2 linked regions of the Longispora fulva genome follow. The protein of the gene in region 2 interacts with the protein of the main gene of each other region in a pairwise test. Links are inferred from orthologs where the notes say so. Each region holds a gene or a part of one and is shown on either strand. Other genes may lie near its edges.

What was found. The genes of interacting proteins can lie anywhere in the genome.
Region 1: the proteins of ftsZ (region 2) and rlmN interact in binary tests that used the Escherichia coli proteins (3 or more experiments, as listed by UniProt). The link is inferred for Longispora fulva from one-to-one orthologs.

The regions. Positions count from the first base shown.
Region 1 is NZ_JADOUF010000001.1:4,839,526-4,846,687, forward strand. Bases 2,462-5,448 are described here. They hold rlmN (dual-specificity RNA methyltransferase RlmN), read right to left. Parts: upstream 4,544-5,448; coding sequence 3,380-4,543; downstream 2,462-3,379. Other genes in these bases: IW245_RS21525 (DivIVA domain-containing protein), read right to left, coding at 2,462-3,383; IW245_RS21535 (phosphatidate cytidylyltransferase), read right to left, coding at 4,609-5,448. Outside these bases: IW245_RS21510 (2-phosphosulfolactate phosphatase), read left to right, coding at 53-523; IW245_RS21515 (Rieske 2Fe-2S domain-containing protein), read right to left, coding at 537-2,039; IW245_RS21520 (DUF2631 domain-containing protein), read left to right, coding at 2,235-2,408; more of IW245_RS21525, read right to left, coding at 2,460-2,461; more of IW245_RS21535, read right to left, coding at 5,449-5,685; frr (ribosome recycling factor), read right to left, coding at 5,685-6,242; pyrH (UMP kinase), read right to left, coding at 6,280-7,029; tsf (translation elongation factor Ts), read right to left, coding at 7,117-7,162.
Region 2 is NZ_JADOUF010000001.1:7,883,947-7,890,217, forward strand. The notes cover bases 46-2,829. They hold ftsZ (cell division protein FtsZ), read left to right. Parts: upstream 46-768; coding sequence 769-1,890; downstream 1,891-2,829. Other genes in these bases: IW245_RS36595 (cell division protein FtsQ/DivIB), read left to right, coding at 46-542; IW245_RS36605 (YggS family pyridoxal phosphate enzyme), read left to right, coding at 2,057-2,815. Also shown: more of IW245_RS36595, read left to right, coding at 1-45; IW245_RS36610 (cell division protein SepF), read left to right, coding at 2,877-3,554; IW245_RS36615 (YggT family protein), read left to right, coding at 3,573-3,875; IW245_RS36620 (DivIVA domain-containing protein), read left to right, coding at 3,926-4,732; IW245_RS42765 (chromosomal replication initiator protein DnaA), read left to right, coding at 4,765-6,024; IW245_RS36630 (DUF167 domain-containing protein), read left to right, coding at 6,140-6,271. UniProt on the Escherichia coli protein: Essential cell division protein that forms a contractile ring structure (Z ring) at the future cell division site. The regulation of the ring assembly controls the timing and the location of cell division.

The sequences.
Region 1 (7,162 bases), 3.0 Mb from region 2 along the record:
CTGGCCGCGCAAGGAGCACGCCCGGCGGCTACGCGCGACGTATCCGGACGCGGTGAGCTGCACCGACGGCCCCGCGCTGCCGGACTTCGCGCTGACGAACTCGCCCGGACAGTTGTCCACTGTCGACGTGCGGGGCGCGACGATCATCCAGGCGACAGTGAACGGCACCCGGGGCACGGCGGCGGCGCGTACCGCCGACGAGCTCCTGGTGGCGAGTTTTCCCAACGCCCGGGCCACGGCATGGGCCCTCGGCGACCGGCCGGCGACGTTCGTGGTGACCGGCGGCGAGGAGGACCGGGAGTGCGCGGAGTTCATCGCGGCGCTGCGGGAGGACCCCGACACCGCGCCGGAACCCTATCTCGAGCGCTCCCGCCGGTCGAGGGCGGCTGTGAGGCTCGCCGAGGGCGTGGCCAGCGGGTACTCGGGAATCAACGCCCTCGACGTCGAGCGCTCACTCGCCCTTGACGTCCTGAACCGCCCCCTCGTCGCGACCCCGACCGGGGACCACCTGATCCTGACCTGAGGCCGCGCGACCGCTAGGACGCCGACGAGCGGATCTCGTGCCCCGCGCTGGTGATGCACTTGCCGGACCCGAGGTTCCACTTCCAGCCGTGCATCTGGCAGGTCAGCACGCCGTCCTCGACCTTGCCGAACCGGCCGAGGTCTGCCTTGAGGTGCGGGCACCGGCGCTGCACGGTCCAGCCGTCGAGCTCGATGTCCTCGGCGTCGGGCTTCTGTTCTGCGTACCAGCCCTCGGCGTAGTTGATCCGCTCCTCGGACAGGCACTTGAAGAACGCGTAGACGAACTCGTTGTACTGGCCGATCCGGGCCGCCGAGAACCGGCAGGACAGGAACAACGAGTTGACCCAGTCGCCCTCGTCGATGAAGATCAGGTGCTCGACCAGGCGGCGCTCCGTGCGGAACCGGTAGCGGACCTTCTCGTCGGCGGCGACCCGGATCTCCTTGTTCGGGAAGTCGAAGACGATGCTCTCGACGACCTCCTCGGAGTCGGTGGCCAGCAGGTCGAAGCGCACCGGGCCGCCGATGCCGCCCGCGATGTACTCCGACTCCCCCATGATCGGCTCGACCCGGCGCTTCAGCTCGGCGAGCACGTCGATCTCGGGGTGCGACCAGGTGGCCTTCTCCGCCTCCAGCGCTGGCCGCTTGCGCTCGGCCATCTCCCGCAGGTAGACCGGCTTGTTCTCGAAGAACGCGCGCACGTCCGCGACCGGGTGCTCGACCTTGCCGGTGGCGGCATCAGCGACGGAACCGGGCAGCAGCAGCACCCCGTTGTCGTAACCGAGGCCCTCGATGTGGTCGAGGAACACCTGCTGGTCGGGGAAGATGTTGCCCTCGTCGCCGTGGATGTCGTTGAACTGCCACAGCGCGTCGTCCAGGAAGCACGGCGGGCCGGCGATCGGGATGACGTAGCTCGCGTTCAGGTCGTCGATGTAGCGCACGGTGCGGTCGAACTGCCGGTCGCGCTTCTGCTTGCCGAAGGCCGTCTTGGCCGCCTGGGGCAGTTCGTACACCATCGGGTACCAGATCGCCCCGCTGAACTGCAGCAGGTGCGCGTGCACGTGCCCCAGTTCCGCGAAGGTCGACAGGTCCGTGGGGCGGGCGTCGTTCTGGTTGAGCAGCCGCACGCCGTCGTGCTCGACCCAGATGGCGGAGTCGCCGATCGGGCCGTCCGTCGGGGAGGTCAGCGCCTGGATCATGACCTTCAGGCCGTCGATCTCGTGCACCTCGTCGCTCTTCGTGCGGAAGAACGAGGTGAACCCGAGTTCGCGCAGCTCGTCCTCCAGCTGCGACGTCGGGTACTCCGGCAGCAGGACCGTCGCCTTCTTACTGATCCGCGACGCCAGGAACTCCGCGTCGAAGTGGTCGCGGTGCAGGTGGGAGACGTAGAGGAAGTCGGGGTTGCCGAGCCGGTCCCAGTCGAGGTCGACATTGTCCGGGAAGGGGAACCACGACCCGAAGTAGGCAGGATTTACCCACGGGTCGCACAGGATGCTCCCCGCGCCGGTCTCGATGAACATGCCCGCGTGACCGGTACCGGTGACCCGCACTCTCAACCTCCTCAGAAAGACGCGCCCTAGACGCTACCCGAACCCTCCGACGGGCCCCCAACCCGTCATGCCAGACTGATCTCGACGTACACCGTAGGAAGGGACTCGACAGTGGCTGGCAGCTCCGAACCGGTGACCTCGCCGGACCAGCACAAGCCGACCAACATGAAGGTTGCTCGGATCGGCGGCATCGTCACGATCCTGGTCCTTCTGGTCATGACCATCGGCAACCACGAGGGCAACGTCGAGAACGTCTGGCTGATCGGCCTCGCCGCGCTGCTGGCCGCCACCCTCGTCGGTGACTGGCTCCTCCGCAAGAACGGCCTCAAATCGAACTAGCTCGACCAACGAAAAGAGCCCCGCAGCGATGCGGGGCTCTTTTCGTTGGATCTACTTGCGGAGCAGGGCCCGGATCTCCTTGAGCGCCGAGTCGACGTCCGCCTCGAAGTACCCGCCCTGAACCAGGCTGAACTGGCTCGGGTCGAGCTCCCCGTCGGCGACGGCCGCACCGGAGCGCCCCGTCATGTACGCCAGGACCGCGTCGAACAGCCGGTCCACCTGCGCCGGGTCGTACCCGCTGCCGAAGCGGCGCGGCTGGAACGTGCGTCGCAGCGCGTCCACCTTGCCGACCTCGTCGGGAGTGAAGGCGCCGGTCACGGCACCCATCTCGCCGGTCATGTCCATCCGACCGTGCCGGCCGGCCGCATCGTAGCCGCCACTGTTGAAGCTCGTGGGGTCCGGACGCGGATACTCCCCCGACCGGCTCTGCGGCGGGGCCGCCACCGGGGGCAGGGGCGGCGGGACGACGCTCGGGAAGTTCTGCGTCGGGTAGTCCTCGCGGACCGGCGGCGGGGCGAACCCGCGGTCGTCGCGCACCGGAGGCTGCTGCGAGGTGCGGTCGTCGAACTGGGGCGGCATCCCGGGCTGCGGCGGCATCGGCGGGCGCTCGTCGAACGGCGCCTGGGGCCGCTCGTCGAAGGCCTGCACGGGCGGCGGGCCCTGGGGCTGCACGCGCGGCGGGACCTGCTGAGGCGCGAGCCGCTGCTCCACCCGCTGGTACAGGCCGCCACGCTCCTCGAGCTCGGTCAGCTGGCGCTCCACCCGGTCGAGGTGCAGGTCCACCTGCCACTCGTCGTAGCCGCCGAACCGGACCCGGAAGACCACGTCGTGGACCTCCTGCGCGGTCACGGGCGTGCCCGGAGCGTCACCACCCAGCGTCGCCTCCACGCGGTCGAGGAAGATGTCCACCTCGTCGACCTTGTAGCCACGGCGCAGCGCCCGACGTCGGAACCGCTGACCACCTGAACTCGTCACTCATCCACCTCCGCAGCAGCGAGCTGCCCACATGCCCCGTCGATCTCCCGACCCCGCGTGTCCCGAACTGTAGTCGGCACTCCCGCGGCACGCAGTCGTCGGACGAACTCCCGCTCCACCGGCTTGGGGCTCGCATCCCACTTGCTGCCGGGTGTGGGGTTGAGCGGGATGAGGTTCACGTGTGCCAACCGACCAGATAGTAGGCGTCCGAGCAGGTCGGCGCGCCACGGCTGATCGTTCATATCTCTGATCATCGCGTACTCGATGGAGACCCTACGTCCGGTCTTCGACGCATAGTGCCACGCCGCGTCAAGGACTTCGGAGACCTTCCACCGGGTGTTCACCGGGACCAGCTCGTCGCGCAGCTCGTCGTCCGGGGCGTGCAGGGACAGCGCCAACGTGACCGACAGACCCTCGTCGGCCAGTTTGCGCATCGCGGGCACCAGGCCCACGGTCGAGACTGTCACGTGCCGCTGGGACAGGCCCAGGCCCTCCGGGGCAGGATCGGTGATCCGTCGGACCGCCTCGATGACCCGGTTGTAGTTCGCCATCGGCTCGCCCATGCCCATGAACACGACGTTCGACAGCCGGGTCGGCATGCCCGCGAGCTGGCCACTGGCCGCGATCCGGGCGGCGTCGACGACCTGGTCGACGATCTCGCCGGTCGACAGGTTCCGGGTCAGGCCCGCCTGGCCGGTCGCGCAGAATGGACAAGCCATGCCACAGCCGGCCTGTGACGAAATACACACCGTGGCCCGACCGAACCTGGCCGGTTGATCCGAGTCATCCGATTCGTCAGATCCCGACGGGTACCCCATCAGGACGCTCTCCACGAGCGAGCCGTCGTGCAGCTTCCACAGCGTCTTCTGGGTCAGCCCGTCGTCCGTCGCGAGCCTGCGGGCCGGGGTGAGCAGCTGGGGCAGCAGCTCTGCCGCCAGCTTCTCGCGCAGCCCGGCGGGCAGGTCCGTCATCGCCGCCGGGTCGCCCTCTAAGCGCCCGAAGTAGTGCGTCGAGAGCTGGGTGGCCCGGAACGGCTTCTCCCCCAGCTCCGCGACGGCGGCCCGACGCCCGGCCAGGTCGAGGTCGGCCAGGTGCCGGGGCGGCATGGAACGGCCGGCGCGGCGCGGCGGCGACATGTTGAGTACAGGCAGGGTCGTCATGACTCAGCCAGTGTCCCACGCCGACCCCCGAACAACCGACCCCAGGGAGGTGAACGCGAGCCACTTCACCCGGTGGGGGCGGCCAACACGCTCAGCAACATGTACCCGAGCGGGGCGGCCACGAGCAGGGAGTCCAACCTGTCCATGACGCCGCCGTGGCCGGGCAGCAGCGTGCCCATGTCCTTGATCCCCAGATCACGTTTCAGTAACGACTCCGCCAGATCGCCCACGGTCGAGCCGATCGCCAGGGCCACGCCGAACACGGCGCCCGCCCACCACGGCGTGTCGAGCATGAACCGGAGCATCAGCGTGCCGCCGATCGCGCAGGCGAGCACGGATCCGCCGAAGCCCTCCCAGGACTTCTTCGGGCTCACGGTCGGCGCCATCGGGTGCTTGCCGAGGAACACGCCGGCGATGTAACCGCCCGTGTCGGAGAGCACCACGGCGGCCACGACGCACAGCACCCGCAGCGCGCCGTCCTCCGGCCGCAGGAGGAGGACGAAGAAGGAGGCCAGGAACGGGACGTACACGGCGACCATGGCCGCGGAGGTGACCGACCGCGCGTACGCCGGCGGGCCGTCCGCGAGCCGCCACACCATCACGGCCAACAGGGTGAGCAGCAGGCCGATCGTGAGCGCGCCGACGTCTCCGAACCAGGCGAGGCCGATCATCAGCACCCCGCCGGCCAGCAGCGGGCCCAGCGGGGGCCGTTCCGGACCATCGCCCAGCGCTCGGACGAGCTCCCAGATCCCGATGACGACGGCTGCCGCCAGGAGGAACAGCGCGCCCTCGCGCCGGATGAACAGGCTGGCCACGACGAGCGCGCCCAGCCCGGCGCCGACCCCGATCGCCGCCGGCAGGTTCCGGCCGGCCTTGGGGGGCGCGGGGGGTGCGTCGGGGACGGGAGCCGCGGGGGGTTCGGACTCCGGTACCCCCGGATGGTCTTCCGGCGGCAACGGCGCGGGAGGTGCGAACGGGTCGAAATCGGACTCTGGGTGCGCGACGGGGCCGGACTCCGCCCACGACGGGGTGGTGGAGTCCCAGGCCTGGTCGAGCCAGTCCGGCTGCTCGTCGGCCGGTGGGTCGGCGCGCTCGCGGCGGGCGCGCCGACCTCCGTTCTCGAAGGGGTCGAAATCTGTCATCAGACTTCGAGCAGCTCGGCTTCCTTGTGCTTGAGCAGCTCGTCGATCGTCGCCACGTACTTCGCGGTCAACGCGTCGAGCTCCTTCTCCGCCCGCTTCACCTCGTCCTCGCCGGCCTCGCCGTCCTTCTGGATCTTGGCGAGCTCGTCGTTGGCGCGGCGGCGGATGTTGCGGACGGCGACCTTGGCGTCCTCGCCCTTGCCCCGCGCGACCTTGATCATGTCGCGGCGGCGTTCCTCGGTCATCGGCGGGATGTTGATCCGGATCTGGGTGCCCTCGTTGTTCGGGTTCACGCCGAGGTCGGAGTCGCGGATCGCGCGCTCGATGTTGCCGAGCTGGCTCGCGTCGTAGGGCTTGATGATGACCATGCGGGCCTCGGGCACGCCGATGGACGCCATCTGCGGCAGCGCGGTGGGCGTGCCGTAGTAGTCGATCACGATCTTGGAGAACATGGCGGCGCTCGCCCGGCCCGTGCGGATCGCCGCGAACTCCGACTTGGCGTGCTCGACTGCCGAATCCATCTTCTCCTCGGCCTCGAGGAGTGTGTCGTCGATCACCTGGCTCGTCGCTCCTTCAGGAAGTCGGTGGTGCGCTCTACTTGCGGGGCCCGGCCTCAGCCGAGGTGATCAGGGTGCCGATCCGCTCGCCGCCGAGTGCCCGGACGAGGATGTCGTCGCCCTCGGCCCCGAACACCAGCATCGGCAGGCGGTTCTCCATGCAGAGGCTGAACGCGGCCGCGTCGACCACCTTCAGTCCACGCCGGAGCGACTCCTCGAACGTGATGGTATCGAGCTTCTCGGCGTCCGGGTTGGTCCGCGGGTCCGAGGTGTACACGGCGTCCACGCCGTTCTTGCTCATCAGCACGGCGTCCGCGGCGATCTCCAGCGCGCGCTGGGCCGCCACGGTGTCGGTGGAGAAGAACGGCATGCCGGCGCCGGCGCCGAAGATGACGACCCGGCCCTTCTCCAGGTGCCGGATGGCCCGGCGCGGGATGTAGGGCTCGGCGACCTGGGCCATGTGGATGGCGGTCTGCACGCGGGTGTCGATGCCCTCCTTCTCCAGGAAGTCCTGGAGGGCCAGGCAGTTCATCACGGTGCCGAGCATGCCGATGTAGTCGGCACGGGGGCGGTCCATGCCGCGCTTCTGCAGCTCGGCGCCCCGGAAGAAGTTTCCGCCGCCCATCACGACGGCGACCTGCACGCCCCGCTCGGTGACGGCCTTGGCGATCTGGCGGGCCACCTCGGAGACGACATCCGGATCGACGCCGACCGCTCCGCCGCCGAACATCTCGCCGGAGAGCTTCAGAACCACCCGACGGTAGCGGGTGGAGGCCGTGTCGGTCATGGAATCCTCCGAAGTCAGTCTATTACGCGGCAAAAGGGCCGCAGCGGCGCGTCAACAACACACCACCGCGGCCCCCTCTGGTCTTGCTTAGGCCTGGCCGACCTCGATGCGGGCGAACCGCGTCACGGTGATC
Region 2 (6,271 bases):
TCCTCACCCCGGAGCAGGTGCGCGAGGCCGCGCACGTCGTGCCGGGGACGCCACTGGCCAGAATCGACACCGACGGGGTGGTGCGCAGGGTCGCGGCGCTCGCCCCGGTGGACCGGGTCGACGTGTCCCGGTCCTGGCCGAGTGCCGTGGTGGTCACGGTGACGGAGCGTAGACCTCTGGCTGTCGTACCCCAGGACACGTCCTTCGGTCTTCTCGACCACCAGGGGGTGCTGTTCCAGGTCGTGGCCGCGCGGCCGGCCGGCCTGCCGTTGTTGAGGCTGCCCAGTCCGGGGCCGTCGGATCCGACCACTCAGGCCGCTTTGCGGGTCCTGTCGGCTTTGAGTCCTGAACTACGCTCCCAACTGGGTACTCTGGAGGCCGAGTCGGTCACCAGGATCCGACTGGAGCTGGCCAAGGGACGTTCCGTGGTGTGGGGCGACGCCGAGGACAGCGACAAGAAGTCGAAGACCGCGACGCTGCTCCTCGGCCGTCCTGGTGCGGTCATCGACGTCAGCGCGCCGGACTTCCCCGTGATGCGGTGATCTGTTCCCACAGTCCGGAACAAGATCCGCGACACGCCGGGGGATGTCTTTGGTTTGGGGCCGGATGCGGAATACGTTCCGGGCCAGTACAGGAAGTTGACATAACTGTAAGTCTCTAGTAGAGGTTTAGGGTTTTGTCCTTCGCCACAGACGGCACGGGGGTAAGCGTGCACCACGCGGGCACCCTGAACGGGCGAGCAGATCACCTCGAAGGGATGGCAGACCGATGACAACTCCGCACAACTACCTCGCGGTCATCAAGGTTGTCGGGATCGGCGGGGGCGGCGTCAACGCCGTCAACCGGATGATCGAGGTCGGCTTGAAGGGCGTCGAGTTCATCGCGATCAACACCGACGCGCAGGCGCTGTTGATGAGCGACGCCGACGTCAAACTCGACGTGGGTCGCGAGCTCACCCGGGGCCTCGGCGCCGGGGCGAACCCCGACGTCGGCAAGAAGGCCGCCGAGGACCACCGCGACGAGATCGAGGAGGTCCTCAAAGGGGCCGACATGGTCTTCGTGACCTGCGGCGAGGGCGGCGGCACGGGCACCGGCGGCGCGCCGGTCGTCGCGAGCATCGCCCGCAAGCTCGGCGCGCTCACCATCGGCGTGGTCACCCGGCCGTTCTCCTTCGAGGGCAAGCGCCGCCAGGTGCAGGCCGAGTCGGGGATAGACGACCTGCGCAACGAGTGCGACACCCTCATCGTCATCCCGAACGACCGCCTCCTGGCGCTCGGCGACCGGTCGATGTCGATGATGGACGCGTTCCGCCAGGCCGACCAGGTGCTGCTGTCCGGTGTCCAGGGCATCACGGACCTGATCACCACGCCTGGCCTGATCAACCTCGACTTCGCCGACGTCAAGAGCGTCATGTCCGGCGCCGGCAGCGCCCTGATGGGCATCGGCTCCTCGCGGGGCGACTCCCGCGCGGTCGAGGCTGCCACGGCGGCGATCTCCAGCCCGCTGCTCGAGCAGAGCATGGACGGGGCGCGCGGCGTCCTGCTGTCCATCGCTGGCGGCTCGGACCTCGGCCTGTTCGAGATCAACGACGCGGCGCAGCTCGTCACCGACGCCGCGCACCCCGACGCGAACATCATCTTCGGCGCGGTCATCGACGACGCGCTCGGCGACGAGGTCCGGATCACCGTGATCGCGGCCGGCTTCGACGGGGGCAGCCCGGCGTACAAGCCGGCGGAGCCCGCGCGCAAGGCCCCGCAGCCGGTCGAGCAGGCCGCCCCGGCGAATGTGACCCCGGTTCGCCCTGTCACCCCGGCGCCGACCCAGCCGCAGCCGCGCAGGGTGCTGTTCGACGACGTGGACGTGCCGGACTTCCTGAAGAACGGTGCCTGAGCTGTTACCTGAGGAGACACCGGTGGGTGGCCAGGGGCCGAACGCCGGAGAGGACAATGCGACACAGGTCGAGCCGTCGGGGCATCCCGGCGGCTCGTCCGCTGCCGCCCGTCGTCCGGAGGGTGCCGCCGGGCGGGACACCTCCACTGGAGATGACGCCGGAGCTGTGCGGCGGGCGGAGTTGGCCGACGGGCTGGCGCGGGTGCGGGCGCGGATCGCCGCCGCTTGCGCCGCAGCCGGGCGGGACCCCGGGGAGATCACCCTGGTCGCCGTCACCAAGACGTATCCGGCCAGCGACGTCGTGCACCTGCGGCACCTGGGGGTGCGCGACGTCGGGGAGAACCGCGACGCCGAGGCCGCCCCGAAGGCGGCGCTGGTCGCCGGGGCGCTGGCGGGTTGGGCCCCCGGGGCGGCCGGCACCGGTGCCGCCGCATTCGGTGGTGGGCCGTTGACCTGGCATTACATCGGGCAGCTCCAACGGAACAAGGCGCGCTCCGTGGTCCGCTATGCCGACATGGTGCACTCCGTGGACCGGGAGTCCCTGGTCGACGCGCTGGCCGCCGCCGTGGCCCGCGAGCGCCCGGACCGGCCGCTGGACGTCCTGCTCCAGCTGAGCCTCGACGGGGCGGTCGGCCGGGGCGGGGTGCCGGAGCCGGAGCTCATGGCGCTGGCCGAGGCCGTGGTCAGGCGTCCTGAGCTGCGGCTGCGGGGGCTGATGGCTGTCGCGCCGCTGGACTGGGAGGCGGCGCGGGCGTTCGGTGTTCTCGCGGAGTACACGGCGAAGTTTCTTGTCGGATATCCGACAGCCACCGTGCTGTCGGCCGGAATGAGTGGCGATCTTGCCGAGGCCATTGCGTTCGGTGCCACTCATGTGCGTGTCGGCAGCGCAATCCTCGGAAGCCGACCGCCCGCTGGGTTAGCCTGAACGAGCATCGAATCACATCGGTGTGATTACCAAGACCAACGTTTGCGAGGGGGGAGACGCTATGGGTGCTCTGCGGAAGGCCGGCGTCTGGCTCGGCCTCATCGAGGATGACGAGGACCGCTACGCGGACGAGAACGACAACGGCCGCTACACGGAGCGTGACCGTCGGCCCAGCTCGCGGGACCGGGATCGGGATCGGGACCGCGACCACCGGTACGACGAGTACGAGGACGAGGAGCCCGAGGCCCACCACGAGGACTCCCGGGGCCGTCAGCACGAGGAGGACGCCCCGCGCCTGCGGGCCGCCGCCGCCGCGATGGAGACCCGTGCGGAGCGGGCGAGTGTCCGGCCCCTGCGCGAAGGCCGGGCCGGTGTGACGACCCTCACCCAGGACAATCTCGCGCTCGCCCCGCAGGTGCAGCTCCGCGAGCGGGCGGTCGTGGTCGAAGAGGACGACACGAACTACCGGATCATGACCCTGCACCCCACGACGTACAACGAGGCACGGACGATCGGGGAGCGGTTCCGGGACGGTACACCCGTGATCATGAACCTCACGGAGATGGACGAGGCCGATGCCAAGCGTCTGGTCGACTTCGCGGCAGGCCTGGCCTTCGGACTCCGGGGTACGATCGAGCGCGTCACCAACAGGGTGTTCCTGCTCTCACCGGCCAATGTCACAGTGACCGCTGAGGACAAGGCGAAGATCGCCGAGGGCGGGTTCTTCCACCAGAGCTGAAGCGAGGGCGCGGGGCCGGTGCTGTCGAACGTCGTTCAGGTCGTCTACCTGCTCCTATACGTATTTTTCCTGTTCCTCCTCGCCCGGATTGTGTTGGATTGGGTTCGCTCCCTGTCCCGTCGTTGGCGGCCCGGACGTGGGGCCGCCGCAGCGATGGAGTGCGTGTGGAGCGTCACTGAACCACCCCTTCGGGCGTTGAGGCGAGTGATCCCATCGCTCAGGATTGGTACGGTGAGCGTGGACCTGGCCTTCCTAGCTCTGCTCGCTATCGTGTTAGTGCTGATGTACTTCGTAGTAGGGCCTCTGGTCCGGGCGGCCTAGCCGCTAGGACCGTGTGACCGCGCGGCCTCTAACTGACCCGAGGAGTTCCGATGCCGCTGACCCCGGCCGACGTGCACAACGTCGCCTTCAAGAAACCCCCGATTGGCAAGCGGGGCTATGACGAGGACGAGGTGGACGCCTTCCTCGACGAGGTCGAGCGCGAGCTCGCCCGACTGATCGAGGAGAACACCGACCTCCGCACCGCCGGTGCTGGTGGTGGCCGTCAGGCTCCCGCTGGTGGGGGTAACGACCCGCGCCTCGTCGCCGAGCTGACCGACCTGAAGTCGCAGTTCGAGCGCGTGCAGCGGGAGAAGGCGGCGGCCGAGCAGGCAGCCCGTCAGATGCAGCAGGAGCTCGAGCAGATCAGCGCCGGTGGCGGTGCCGCGGGCGGCGACGCCGGTGAGCAGCAGGCGCTGCGGGTGCTGATGATGGCCCAGCGCACCGCCGACGACCACGTCGCCGACGCCCGCCGCGAGGCGGACAAGGTGCTCGCCGAGGCCCGGGCCAAGGCCGACGAGGTCACGCGGGACGCGCGCGGCAAGGCCGAGGCGCTCGAGCGGGACGCGCGGCAGCGGCACCAGGAGGCCATGGGCGGCCTGGAGACGAAGCGCAACGCTCTGCAGAAGCACCTTGAGGAGCTGAAGGCCTTCGAGCGGGAGTACCGGACGCGCCTGAAGGCGTACCTGGAGAGCCAGCTGCGGGACCTGTCCGGCAAAGGACAGGGGCTCGAGGACGAGCTGACCCGCGCCGAGAGCGGCCGGAGCAACGGCACCCCCGCCGGCGGGCTGGCCACGGCCGGCCTCAGCGGTGGGTACGGTCCGACGGGGCGTAACACCCTCGACGGTCCGGGCCGCTGACCTTTCATCTGTGACGCGGCGGGGGTGAGCCCGTGTTGGTCGGAAGTCTTCTGCTCATCCTCGTCGCGGTGGCACTCGTCATCGCGGGGTTGGCGTACGCGTCGAACCTGCTACTCATCGCGGCGGTCGTGATCTGCGGCGTGGCGGCGGTCCTGATCTACCGGGGCTCCCGCCAGCCGGTCGCGGCCGCGCCGACGAGTTCCCGCGCGACCGTGATCGCACAGAGTCGGATCTCCGACACTTCTCCGAGCGAGTCGTCCGGGGGCGAGGACCCGTCAGGCAGGTATGCCGACCGGGTCCGACTGGCCGGGCGGATAACGACGGCTGAGACCGTGGCTCCCGACTGGTTCAGGGACCGGCACGCGACGCCCGCTGCGGACACCCCCGGCGCGTCGGGGTCGTCCGGCGGCAGAGGCGAGCCGTTGTCCGACCTGGGCGGTTCGGGTTCCGACGCTGGTGAGCCGTCTTCCGATCCGGAGCGGTCGACCTTCTCTTCGAGTCAGGCGTTCTCCGACCCGGGGCCGGCAGGCTCAGGTCAGGACTTTTCCGGCTCCGCGCCGACGGCCCACGGCTCGGGGCGGGTGTTCTCCGACTCACCGGCGGCCTTCGACTCGGGCCGGGACGGCTCCGACCCGAGTACGCCCACCCTCGAGCCAGGGCAGGCGGGTTCCGACCCGGAGCCGGAAGCCGGGCGGTCGGCGTCCGGCGCGAGCGGCGCGGTTTCCAGCCCGGGGCTGACGACGTCCGGCCCGGGACAGGCGCCATCTGGCCTCGGCCTGACTTCCTCCGGCCTGGGGAGTGCGCTGTCTGACCTCGGCCAGGCTTCCTCTGGCCTGGGGGGCGCGCTGTCCGAGCTGGGGCTGGCTGCGGATTCCCAGCTTCCGGAGGCGGGTCGCCGGCATCTGACTGGTTCCAGCTATCTGGGGCTCACCGATCCGCCGGAGCGGGCGGCCGAACCTGCCGCCCCGCCGCCGGGCCATCTCGGGGGCTCGGCGTTCGCGGGACCGGCCAACCGCACCACCCCGGACCTCGACGACGAGGAACTGGAGTACGAGGACGACCCCGAGGACGAGCCGGCGGCCCAGGAGGTCGCGCCGGCGGTCACCTCCCGGATCGGGCGACTGACCACGCGGGTCTGGGTCGTCGACGGCCGGCCCCGCTACCACCTGTCCGGCTGCCACCACCTGGTCGGCCGCGATCCCGAGCCGCTGCCGGTGGGCGAGGCCCAGGCGCTCGGCTTCTCGCCGTGCGGCCTCTGCGAGCCGGCCACCGCCCTCGGCGGCAGGAGCTGACCTCCCGAGGCCCGGGCCTGGGCCAAGCCCAGGGCCAAGGCCTGAGCCAGGGCCAGGGCCATGGCCTGAGGCGGGGCTGGGGCGAGGGCCTGAGGCTCGGTCGGTCGGTGGGCCGATGATCGTGGCCGTCCGGGTCCGCCCCGGCGCCTCCCGGACGAAGGTCGGCGGCAGCTATGCCGGGCCGTACGGGCCGGCGCTCGTCGTGGCCGTGTCGGCCCCCGCCGTGGACGGCCGGGCCACCGAGGCC